DNA from 3 places in the Enterobacter adelaidei genome. Region 3 is predicted to be linked to each of the others. Evidence: riboswitches for the same ligand, from Rfam matches in the RefSeq annotation. Region 3 holds a riboswitch; each other region holds the start of a gene.
What was found. Region 3 has a riboswitch for thiamine pyrophosphate ahead of thiB (thiamine ABC transporter substrate binding subunit). Riboswitches for the same ligand answer to the same signal wherever they lie in the genome.
Positions count from the first base shown of each region.

Region 1: linked by a shared signal. The riboswitch ahead of thiC (phosphomethylpyrimidine synthase ThiC) and the one ahead of thiB (thiamine ABC transporter substrate binding subunit) in region 3 are both predicted to bind thiamine pyrophosphate.
Region 2: linked by a shared signal. The riboswitch ahead of thiM (hydroxyethylthiazole kinase) and the one ahead of thiB (thiamine ABC transporter substrate binding subunit) in region 3 are both predicted to bind thiamine pyrophosphate.

Region 1 is NZ_CP154353.1:227,248-230,523, reverse strand. Features, by position in the region: gene hemE (uroporphyrinogen decarboxylase) at 1-270, opposite strand, end outside; gene nudC (NAD(+) diphosphatase) at 309-1,082, opposite strand; gene AAHF05_RS01150 (Rsd/AlgQ family anti-sigma factor) at 1,178-1,675, shown strand; TPP riboswitch at 1,730-1,843, shown strand; gene thiC (phosphomethylpyrimidine synthase ThiC) at 1,922-3,276, shown strand, end outside.
Region 2 is NZ_CP154353.1:3,025,454-3,028,729, reverse strand. Features, by position in the region: gene AAHF05_RS14685 (YadA C-terminal domain-containing protein) at 1-762, opposite strand, end outside; TPP riboswitch at 1,555-1,651, shown strand; gene thiM (hydroxyethylthiazole kinase) at 1,687-2,457, shown strand; gene thiD (bifunctional hydroxymethylpyrimidine kinase/phosphomethylpyrimidine kinase) at 2,454-3,254, shown strand.
Region 3 is NZ_CP154353.1:699,583-702,858, forward strand. Features, by position in the region: gene thiP (thiamine/thiamine pyrophosphate ABC transporter permease ThiP) at 1-606, opposite strand, end outside; gene thiB (thiamine ABC transporter substrate binding subunit) at 582-1,565, opposite strand; TPP riboswitch at 1,597-1,697, opposite strand; gene sgrR (HTH-type transcriptional regulator SgrR) at 1,734-3,276, opposite strand, start outside.

The sequences.
Region 1 (3,276 bases), 470 kb from region 3:
ATAGAGCCCAAGGCCCATCGCATCCGGGATGGTCAGAATATCCGAGAAGAGGATCGCAGCATCCAGCGGGAAGCGGCGCAGCGGCTGGAGCGTCACTTCACAGGCCAGCTCAGCGTTTTTGCACAGCGACATAAAATCGCCTGCCTGCGCGCGCGTGGCTTTGTACTCTGGCAGATAGCGTCCCGCCTGGCGCATCATCCACACCGGGGTGACATCAACGGGCTGGCGCAGCAGCGCACGCAGATAACGATCGTTCTTCAGTTCGGTCATTTTTGCAGTTCCTTAAGCGTCATGGCCTCAGTGTAACACTACTCATACTCAGCCCGACACATTGCCACAGTATCTTCTATTAGCCGACGCGCCACCGTACCTGGCGGCGGTAACAGAGGTAAATCGTCATACCGATACCAGTTCGCTTCCAGTAACTCTTTCTGGTCGATGACGATATCCCCGCTATCATATTCGGCCATAAATGCCGTCATTAATGACTGCGGGAACGGCCACGGCTGGGAGGTAACATAGCGCAGGTTCTTCACTTTAATCCCGCTCTCCTCCATCACTTCGCGCGCCACCGCCTGCTCCAGCGTTTCGCCCACTTCGACAAACCCGGCCAGCACAGTGTGAATGCCGTTGCGGTGACGGGTATGCTGCGCCAGCAGGATAGAATCCTCGCGACGGATAGCGACGATAATGCACGGCGCAATCTGCGGATAGTAGCGTTCACGGCAGTGGCTGCAGAGCATCGCCCACTCGGTTTTGCTCGGGTGCATGGTATGCCCGCAGTAACCGCAGTATTTATGCGAACGATAAAACTCCGCCAGCTGTACACCACGGCCCGCCAGCTGGAACAGCCCCACATCCAGATCCAGCACCTGACGAACCGATCCCATGTCCTGACGTCGAGCCTGCTGGACCATCCACACGGGATCGCCCTGCCACTCACCGATCCTCAGTGCAGGTTGACCAACAAGATCGAATTTTTCCGCCGTACCATAGGGAATTTCCCCGACGGGGAGCCATAATTTTTGTTCGTGACTGACGATCCACCAACCAAGATCTGATTTTTCAATAATACGATCCATATCTATTGCACTACCTTCGCTTCACTGACATGTTGTTAGCATTGTGGTTACATTTTGGATAAGCAGATTCAATTCTAAACTTTGCGGAGTCGAACATGTTAAACCAGCTAGAAAGCCTGACTGAGCGCGTTAGAGGAAGTAACAAACTGGTGGATCGCTGGCTACATGTGCGCAAGCATCTACTCGTGGCTTATTACAATCTGGTCGGTATTAAGCCTGGCAAAGAATCGTTTATGCGTCTGAATGAAAAAGCGCTGGATGATTTTTGTCAGAGCCTGGTCGACTACCTGTCCGACGGCCATTTCAATATTTATGAACGCATTATCCGCGAAATGGAAGGGACTACGCCGTATTTAGCGGCCAGCAAACTCTATCCGCTGCTGGAAGCCAATACCCAGCAGATTATGGACTACTACGATTCCACGCTTGAGAATGCGATCGATCACGATAACTATCTTGAGTTTCAGCAGGCGCTTTCCGACCTTGGCGAAGCGCTGGAAGAGCGATTCACACTGGAAGATAAGCTGATCGCCCTCGTGCTGGATAGCAATCTCAGTGCCAGCAACGAAGATAACATCGCGCGCCCTGCTTGAGTTCTTAATCGTTAACGAGTAATTTACAAACATTCGCCCCTCTCACGAGGGGGATTTTTCTTGTCGGAGTGCCCAGCGTTTGCAAAAACGCGGGCTGAGACCGTTAATTCGGGATCCGCGGAACCTGATCAGGCTAATACCTGCGAAGGGAACAAGAGTCACACTGCTGTTGAATCGCCTGCGGGCGATCTTCTCTTGCTTCATCCGTCGTCTGACAAGCCATGTCCTTCACTTTTGGAATGAGCTATGTCTACCACTAAACTGACCCGCCGCGAACAGCGCGCACACGCCCAGCAATTCATTGATACCCTGGAAGGCACCGCTTTCCCGAACTCGAAACGCATCTACATCACCGGCTCTCAGGCGGATATCCGCGTGCCGATGCGTGAAATTCAGCTTAGCCCAACGCTTATCGGCGGCAGCAAAGATAACCCACAGTATGAAGACAACGAGGCTGTGCCGGTGTATGACACCTCCGGTCCCTACGGTGACCCTGAAATTGCCATCAACGTTCAGAAAGGCCTGGCTAAGCTGCGCCAACCGTGGATCGACGCCCGCCTGGACAGCGAGGAGCTAAACGAGCAAAGTTCTGCCTATACCAAAGAGCGCCTGGCCGACGACGGTCTGGACGAGCTGCGCTTCACCGGCCTGCTGACACCGAAACGCGCTAAAGCGGGCAAATGCGTGACCCAGTTGCACTACGCGCGTCAGGGGATCGTCACCCCCGAAATGGAGTTCATCGCCATCCGCGAAAACATGGGCCGTGAGCGCATCCGTAGCGAAATTCTGCGCCACCAGCATCCGGGGGAAGGTTTTGGCGCTCGCCTGCCGGAAAACATTACGCCGGAATTTGTGCGTGACGAAGTCGCCGCTGGCCGCGCGATTATCCCTGCCAACATCAATCACCCGGAATCTGAGCCAATGATTATCGGCCGTAATTTCCTGGTGAAGGTCAACGCTAACATCGGTAACTCGGCCGTTACTTCGTCTATCGAAGAAGAGGTGGAAAAACTGGTCTGGTCGACGCGCTGGGGTGCGGACACGGTGATGGACCTCTCCACTGGCCGTTATATTCACGAAACCCGTGAATGGATCCTGCGTAACAGCCCGGTTCCTATCGGGACGGTACCTGTGTATCAGGCGCTGGAGAAGGTCAACGGCATTGCCGAAGATCTTACCTGGGAGGCCTTCCGCGACACGTTACTGGAACAGGCTGAACAGGGCGTAGACTACTTCACTATTCACGCAGGTGTACTGCTGCGCTACGTGCCGATGACGGCGAAACGTCTGACCGGCATCGTCTCGCGCGGCGGTTCGATCATGGCGAAGTGGTGTCTGTCCCATCATCAGGAAAACTTCCTCTACGAACACTTCCGTGAGATTTGCGAAATCTGCGCCGCGTACGATGTCTCTCTGTCGCTGGGCGACGGTCTGCGTCCTGGCTCCATCCGCGATGCCAATGACGAAGCGCAGTTTGCCGAATTGCACACGCTGGGTGAACTCACCAAAATCGCCTGGGAATATGACGTACAGGTGATGATTGAAGGCCCGGGACATGTGCCAATGCAGATGATCCGTCGCAACATGACTGAAGAGCTGGA
Region 2 (3,276 bases), 2.3 Mb from region 3:
ATCTACGTCATTTTTCAGATTCTGGAAGTTGTTATTATTTTCATTTTCTAACGCTGTAATACGTTCTTCATGATTAGAAAGTTGTGAGCTATGGCGCCGAATAGTGGTTTCTTGGGCTTGTTGGCGTGACTGAACATTATCAACAGCAACAGTATTACCAGCTACTTGTTTGCTATTGCTATCTACTTTAGCTTGTGTAGCTGTATCTACTTGCACTTTGGTAACGGTTGTTGTTACTCCATCTTTACCATCAACGCCATCTTTCCCGTTAGCACCTACAGCACCAGTGGCGCCCGTGTCGCCTTTATCCCCTTTAGCGCCTGTAGCCCCGTCTTTACCGTTAACACCGTCTTTACCATCAACGCCGTTAGTTGGCTTAGGTGCATTCTCAAGTGTTGTAATTCTTTGACCTAAAGCGCTATCAGCACCAGAACGGGCGTTACTTTCATCTACAATAGAATCTGTAAGCTGTTTATTGACGCTATCAAGCTTGCTATTAACAGAGCTAATATCGTTAGCATTTTGCATAATCAAACCTTGTTGGTTATTGTTTGTTAAATGCTCTTGCTGTATTTGGTTTGTATTATCTACAGTGGTACGGGTAACAGCATCCAGATCGTAGCTTGCACCATCGTTACCACGAATTTCTAACCCGGAGTTAGGTGAAGTAACAGTATATTGTGCAGCCTTAGCAGGAATGACAGCAGCGAACATAGAACCCAACACAATTACAGCCAGAGTAGTCCTAACGGTAGTTTTCATTTAAAAGCTCTTATCACAAAAGTAAACTCGGTTATTTCGCTATCCTGGCGGGAAGATATAACACCCTGTTATATCGAGATAATTTCATACGACTTATAGCGATTTTTGTTTAATCACTTATTTCGTAACGTGTAGTAACTATCTTGTAATACATAAATTTGAATATTGATCTGGATCACTAAAAGCACTGAAAGCTAAAATGCTATTTCGAAAGTTATTTTAAATAAAACCAATAAATACATGTGGATACGATATTTATCATTTAATCCAACACATGCCAGACCCCCATAAATACATTAATTATATTTATGTTTTTTGGCCGTAAAATGTATAAATTAAGTTCATTCAGTAAGGTTAATTAATATATTTGTGAAAGCTCCTTCTTTTCGAATTAACAGGAGCTTTTGAATGAAGGGTGTTTTGTCGTGGAGAAAAATATTTTTAATCGAGAATAAAACAGGGTTTTGATTGCTATCAATCAGTGATTGAATTGTTGTAAAAAATGATGTTTTTATTTCTCTTAATTAGAAAATTAGATTGATAGGATTACAAAAAAGATTCTAAAGGCAGGTGCATCAACGAGTGACTGAGTGCAAAGCGATAGTAATGATAGAGGGAAAGGGGTAAAGGAACGGTTATGCGAGATACTAACAATAAGAATTTTATTGATTTCATGTGAGAGACAAATTGGGGTACAAGGTGAGGTACAGCGTGAAGAAAGGATAAACGTAAGTGCAAGCTTGCATCGCCAGGCTACATCCCCTAAGCTGGTAATTAATAAAGAAATGTAATCTACATGACTCGGGGTGCCCTTCTTTGTGAAGGCTGAGAAATACCCGTATTACCTGATCTGGATAATGCCAGCGTAGGGAAGTCAGATGCCTTCCCGGTCATCGCTTCTTCACGCAAGGCAGGAGCGAACCCATGCAGCCTGACCTGCTCGATTTACACGTTTTACATCAGTTCCGAACCCGTTCCCCGCTTACGCATTGTATGACTAACGACGTCGTTCAGACCTTTACTGCCAACGTTCTGCTGGCGCTTGGCGCCTCTCCGGCGATGGTGATTGAGGCCGAAGAAGCTGAGCAGTTTGCCGCGATCGCCGATGCATTGCTGATAAACGTTGGCACGCTGACCTTACCGCGAGCGCAGGCGATGCGTCGGGCGATTGAGAGTGCGGTAGCTGCAGGTAAACCCTGGACGCTGGACCCGGTTGCTGTAGGCGCTCTAACGTTTCGCACCCGTTTTTGTCATCAAATCCTCGCCCTGAAACCCGCCGCCATTCGCGGCAATGCTTCTGAAATCCTTGCCCTTGCAGGGATGAGCGCCGGTGGTCGCGGCGTCGATACGACTGACACCACAGCCAGCGCGTTACCTGCTGCACAGGCGCTGGCTCGCCAGACCAATGCCATTGTGGTGGTCACCGGCGAGGTGGATTACATCACTGATGGACAACGAACCCGAACGGTTACCGGCGGCGATCCGCTAATGACGCGCGTCGTGGGAACCGGGTGCGCACTCTCTGCCGTTGTGGCGGCGAGTTGCTCACTGCCGGGCGACAGGCTGGATAACGTCTCCGCCGCGTGCGGATTTATGAAGCGAGCCGGAACGGCAGCCATTGCGCAGTCTCGTGGCCCGGGCAGTTTTGCCAGCTCGTTCCTGGATGCGCTCTACACCTTGGAGGAACTGGCATGAAACGTATTAACGCTCTGACCATTGCCGGCACCGATCCCAGCGGCGGCGCGGGTATCCAGGCCGACCTGAAAACCTTCTCGGCTCTTGGCGCGTACGGATGCTCGGTCATTACCGCACTGGTGGCGCAAAACACGCTCGGCGTGCAGTCGGTTTACCGTATTGAACCGGATTTTGTTGCCGCGCAGCTGGATTCCGTATTCAGCGACGTGCGAATTGATACCACCAAGATCGGTATGCTGGCAGAGACAGATATTGTTGAAGCGGTGGCTGAGCGACTTAAACGTTATCAGGTACAAAACGTGGTGCTGGATACCGTGATGCTGGCAAAAAGCGGCGATCCATTGCTCTCCGCCTCCGCTGTTGAAACGCTACGTAAAAAGCTGCTGCCGCAAGTGGCTCTCATCACGCCCAATCTGCCGGAGGCCGCTGCACTGTTGGGGGCAACACACGCGCAAAATGAACGGGAAATGAAAGAGCAGGGGAATGCGCTGCTGGCGATGGGCTGCGGGGCCGTGCTGATGAAAGGTGGTCATCTTGACGATGCCGAAAGCCCGGACTGGCTCTTCACCCGAGACGGCGAGCGGCGGTTCACGGCGCCACGCGTACACACTAAAAACACCCACGGCACTGGCTGTACGCTCTCTGCCGCGCTGGCGGCGCTACGTCCACGGCATGATAACTGGGCCGATACGGTGAGCGAAGCGAAAACCTGGCTCTCAGCCGCGCTGGCAAAAGCTGATACTCTGGAGGTGGGTCACGGTAATGGGCCGGTACACCATTTTCATGCCTGGTGGTAAGCCGTATACTGGCAGGATACAC
Region 3 (3,276 bases):
CAGTGCGGCAACTGGCGGGATTTGGCGGCGCAGCCACGGCCACTCAACAAAGCGGAAGAAAGACCAGCCGCGCATGCCCAGCTGTGCCGCAAGCTGGCGCTGCTCGCCGGGGATATTTTCCAGCGCCTGTAAAAAGAGCCGTGTCGCCATCGGCATGTTGAAAAAGACGTGCGCCAGCAGGATGCCCTGAAGCCCGTATGGCGAGAAATGCCACTCCAGACCGAGCAGGCCGAACAGTGAAGCCAGCCAGCCCTGACGACCATAAACGCTCAGGATGCCAAACACGGCTACCAGCACGGGCAGGATCAGCGTCATGGCGCACAGGCGCAGCAGCGCCTGCCTGCCGGGGAAACGCCTGCGATAAAGCGCACGAGCAAGGAAAATGGCGGGGATCACCGACAGCAGGGCAGAGAGAAACGTCTGCCAGAAAGAAAAGCGGATAACGTGCCAGAGATAGCTGTCGTGCCAGAGGGAGAGCAGGTCACTCTCTGGCGCGTTCAACCACAATGCAAGAAAAGCGCCCAGGCTGACCGCCACCATCAGCATGGCGGCGAGCAGCCCAGGTATTAACCAGCCGGGAATTAGCGGCTGACGGCGCGTTGCCATTCACTTACCCATGCTGCACGCTGCGAAGCGACCTGTTGCGGCGTAAACTCCAGAGACGTTTGCGGTTTGGTCAGTTGCTCGAAACCTGCTGGCAGCGCTACGTTGGTCACGGGATACATCCAGTTACCCGCCGGAATGGCATTCTGGAATGCCGGTGAAACCATAAATTTCAGGAACTTCTCGGCAAGTTCTGGCTGTTTGCTGGCCGCGGTACGCGCAGCCACTTCCACCTGCAGGTAATGACCTTCAGCGAAATTGGCCGCGGCATAGTTGTCTTTTTTCTCAGCGATAATGTGGTAGGCCGGGGAGGTGGTGTAACTCAGTACCAGGTCGCTTTCACCTTTCAGGAACAAGCCGTAGGCTTCACTCCAGCCTTTAGTCACGGTGACGGTTTTGGCGGCCAGTTTCTGCCATGCTTCCGGCGCTTTATCCCCATAGACTTTCTGCATCCACAGCAGCAGACCCAGACCTGGAGTGCTGGTGCGAGGGTCTTCATAAATGACGCGCCATTTCTGATCGCCTTCCACCAGCTCTTTCAGGCTTTTCGGCGGGTTTTTCAGCTTGTTTTTGTCGTAAACAAAGGCAAAGTAGCCGTAGTCGAACGGAACGAAAGTGTCATTTTTCCAGCCGCCCGGAACGTTGACGGCATCTGCAGCTACGCCACTTTTGGCAAACAGTTTGGTCTGCGAGGCGGCCTCCAGCAGGTTGTTATCCAGCCCCAGCACCACATCGGCTTTACTGTTTTTCCCTTCCATACGCAGGCGGTTGAGCAGCGAGACGCCATCTTCCAGCGCCACGAATTTCAATTCACAGTTACAGTCAGCTTCAAAGGCTTTTTTCACCACCGGGCCTGGGCCCCAGTCAGCAGAGAAGGAATCGTAGGTGTAGACCGTCAGAACGGGCTTCGCAATAGCAGGCAGCGCGAACAGCGCCAGCAGGGGAAGAACTTTTTTTAACACTTTGCACCTCAGGGTTGAGTGGCAAAGGATTTTGAGCAACAGCCTCAAATCCCTTCGCCGGCGTTATCCGGATCAGGTTCGACGGGTATTATCTCAGCGCACATCAGTGATGCAGCACCCCGTTGAGAACGGCGCTATTGTAATGATTTGGTGAATATTGCGAAAGCGTTATGGCTCCGGCGGGGCAAACCAGGCGGATTTAAAATCAAACCAGCCTAAGGTGTTCATCCGCAGGCCGCGCATACTGCGCTGACCCTGAATCATCAGCCAGTGATGGATCAGCGGCACAATCGCCTGCTGCGCGAGCAGTTGCTGACACCACGAGGCCAGGTTCATCTCACCTGCTCGCCACCGGGCGGCATCCTGCTGCCAGTCGCGTTCGATGCAGTGCTGGATCAGCGGTACTTCATACAGGTGAGAGAACAGCGAGAAATCGAGCGGTAGGGTGAAGTTGGCGCTGTTCAGCCAGATATCACTGACGATATCTCCGCGGTGCCATTCATCATAATCGACCTCCTGAATGTCGAGATGAACGCCTTCAGCAGCCAGCAGTTTGCTCATGATCCGGGCGATAAAGCGGTGCTCCACATGGTCACGGTAATAGGTCAACGTGATCGACTCCAGCCCGGCAGGCTTTTCACCGTGAACCGGTCGGGCGTGATGCCAGCGAGGGAGCAGGCCGTATGCCGGGAACCAGTATGTCTGGTATTGTTCTTCTGCCTGATAGATAAGGTTAGCCGGAGAGAGAACGTGGCTAACCCACCTGCGCACCTCGCGACTGGCGCCACGATGGCTGCGAGCGTCAAACAGCAGGTAATAGCAGCCTTCTTCAAGACGGCTTTCAACCGCTTTTTCCCCCTCGGTTGGCCCTTCCAGCGTTAAGCCGCAGCTCAGCTCTTCGCTGATGTCAGGCAGAACCCAGACGTTGACTTCATCGATCAGCGCGCGATAGCCAAAGTAGTCGTCAAAGGCGCGAATTTTAAGCTGGTTGCTGGTATTGCGCGTCACTGCATAAGGGCCCGTCCCTACGGGCTGACTGGCAAAATGAGGCAGAGATGCCCATTCGCGCGGCAGGATCATCGACGGAACATAGCCCATTAGCCACGGCAACCACTGGTCTGGCTCGGACAGTTCGATGTCAACGGTCCATGCTGTCGGGGAGTGGATCCGCGATACATGGGCATACAGAGGAAGTGTGCGCGCGCGCTGAAGAGAGTCAATGACGTCGCTCATCTCCAGCTCGCGGCCGTGGTGAAAGTGGATGCCAGGGCGTAAAAAAAAGCGCCAGTGAAGCGGGGAAAGTTGCTGCCAGTGGTGCGCAATATCTGCTTCCAGTTCCCCATTTTCCTCATTTATGCGCGTCAGGCCGCTGAAGATTTGTCGGGCCATATGGGTTTCAGAGCGACGCAACGCCGTGCCGGGTAACAGATTTTTCATTGGCCGATAGTAGAGCACCCGCAGGATGTGTCGGCCCTGACGAAAACTGCGCCCGAGATGTGAAACCAGCATCTGGCGTACGGCCGCTTTGTCGCCGACCAACTGCACCAGCTGATCGATGCGATCCTGCTCCAGCAAATCTTCTGCACGCTGCTGCTGTAGCGCTAACCCGGTATAGAGAAAGGTCAGACGCGAGCGTTTGCCGCGACCCGCCTCTGCTTCCCAGCTCAACCAGCCTTGCTGTTGCATGGTGTTAAGCAGGGTACGCATATGA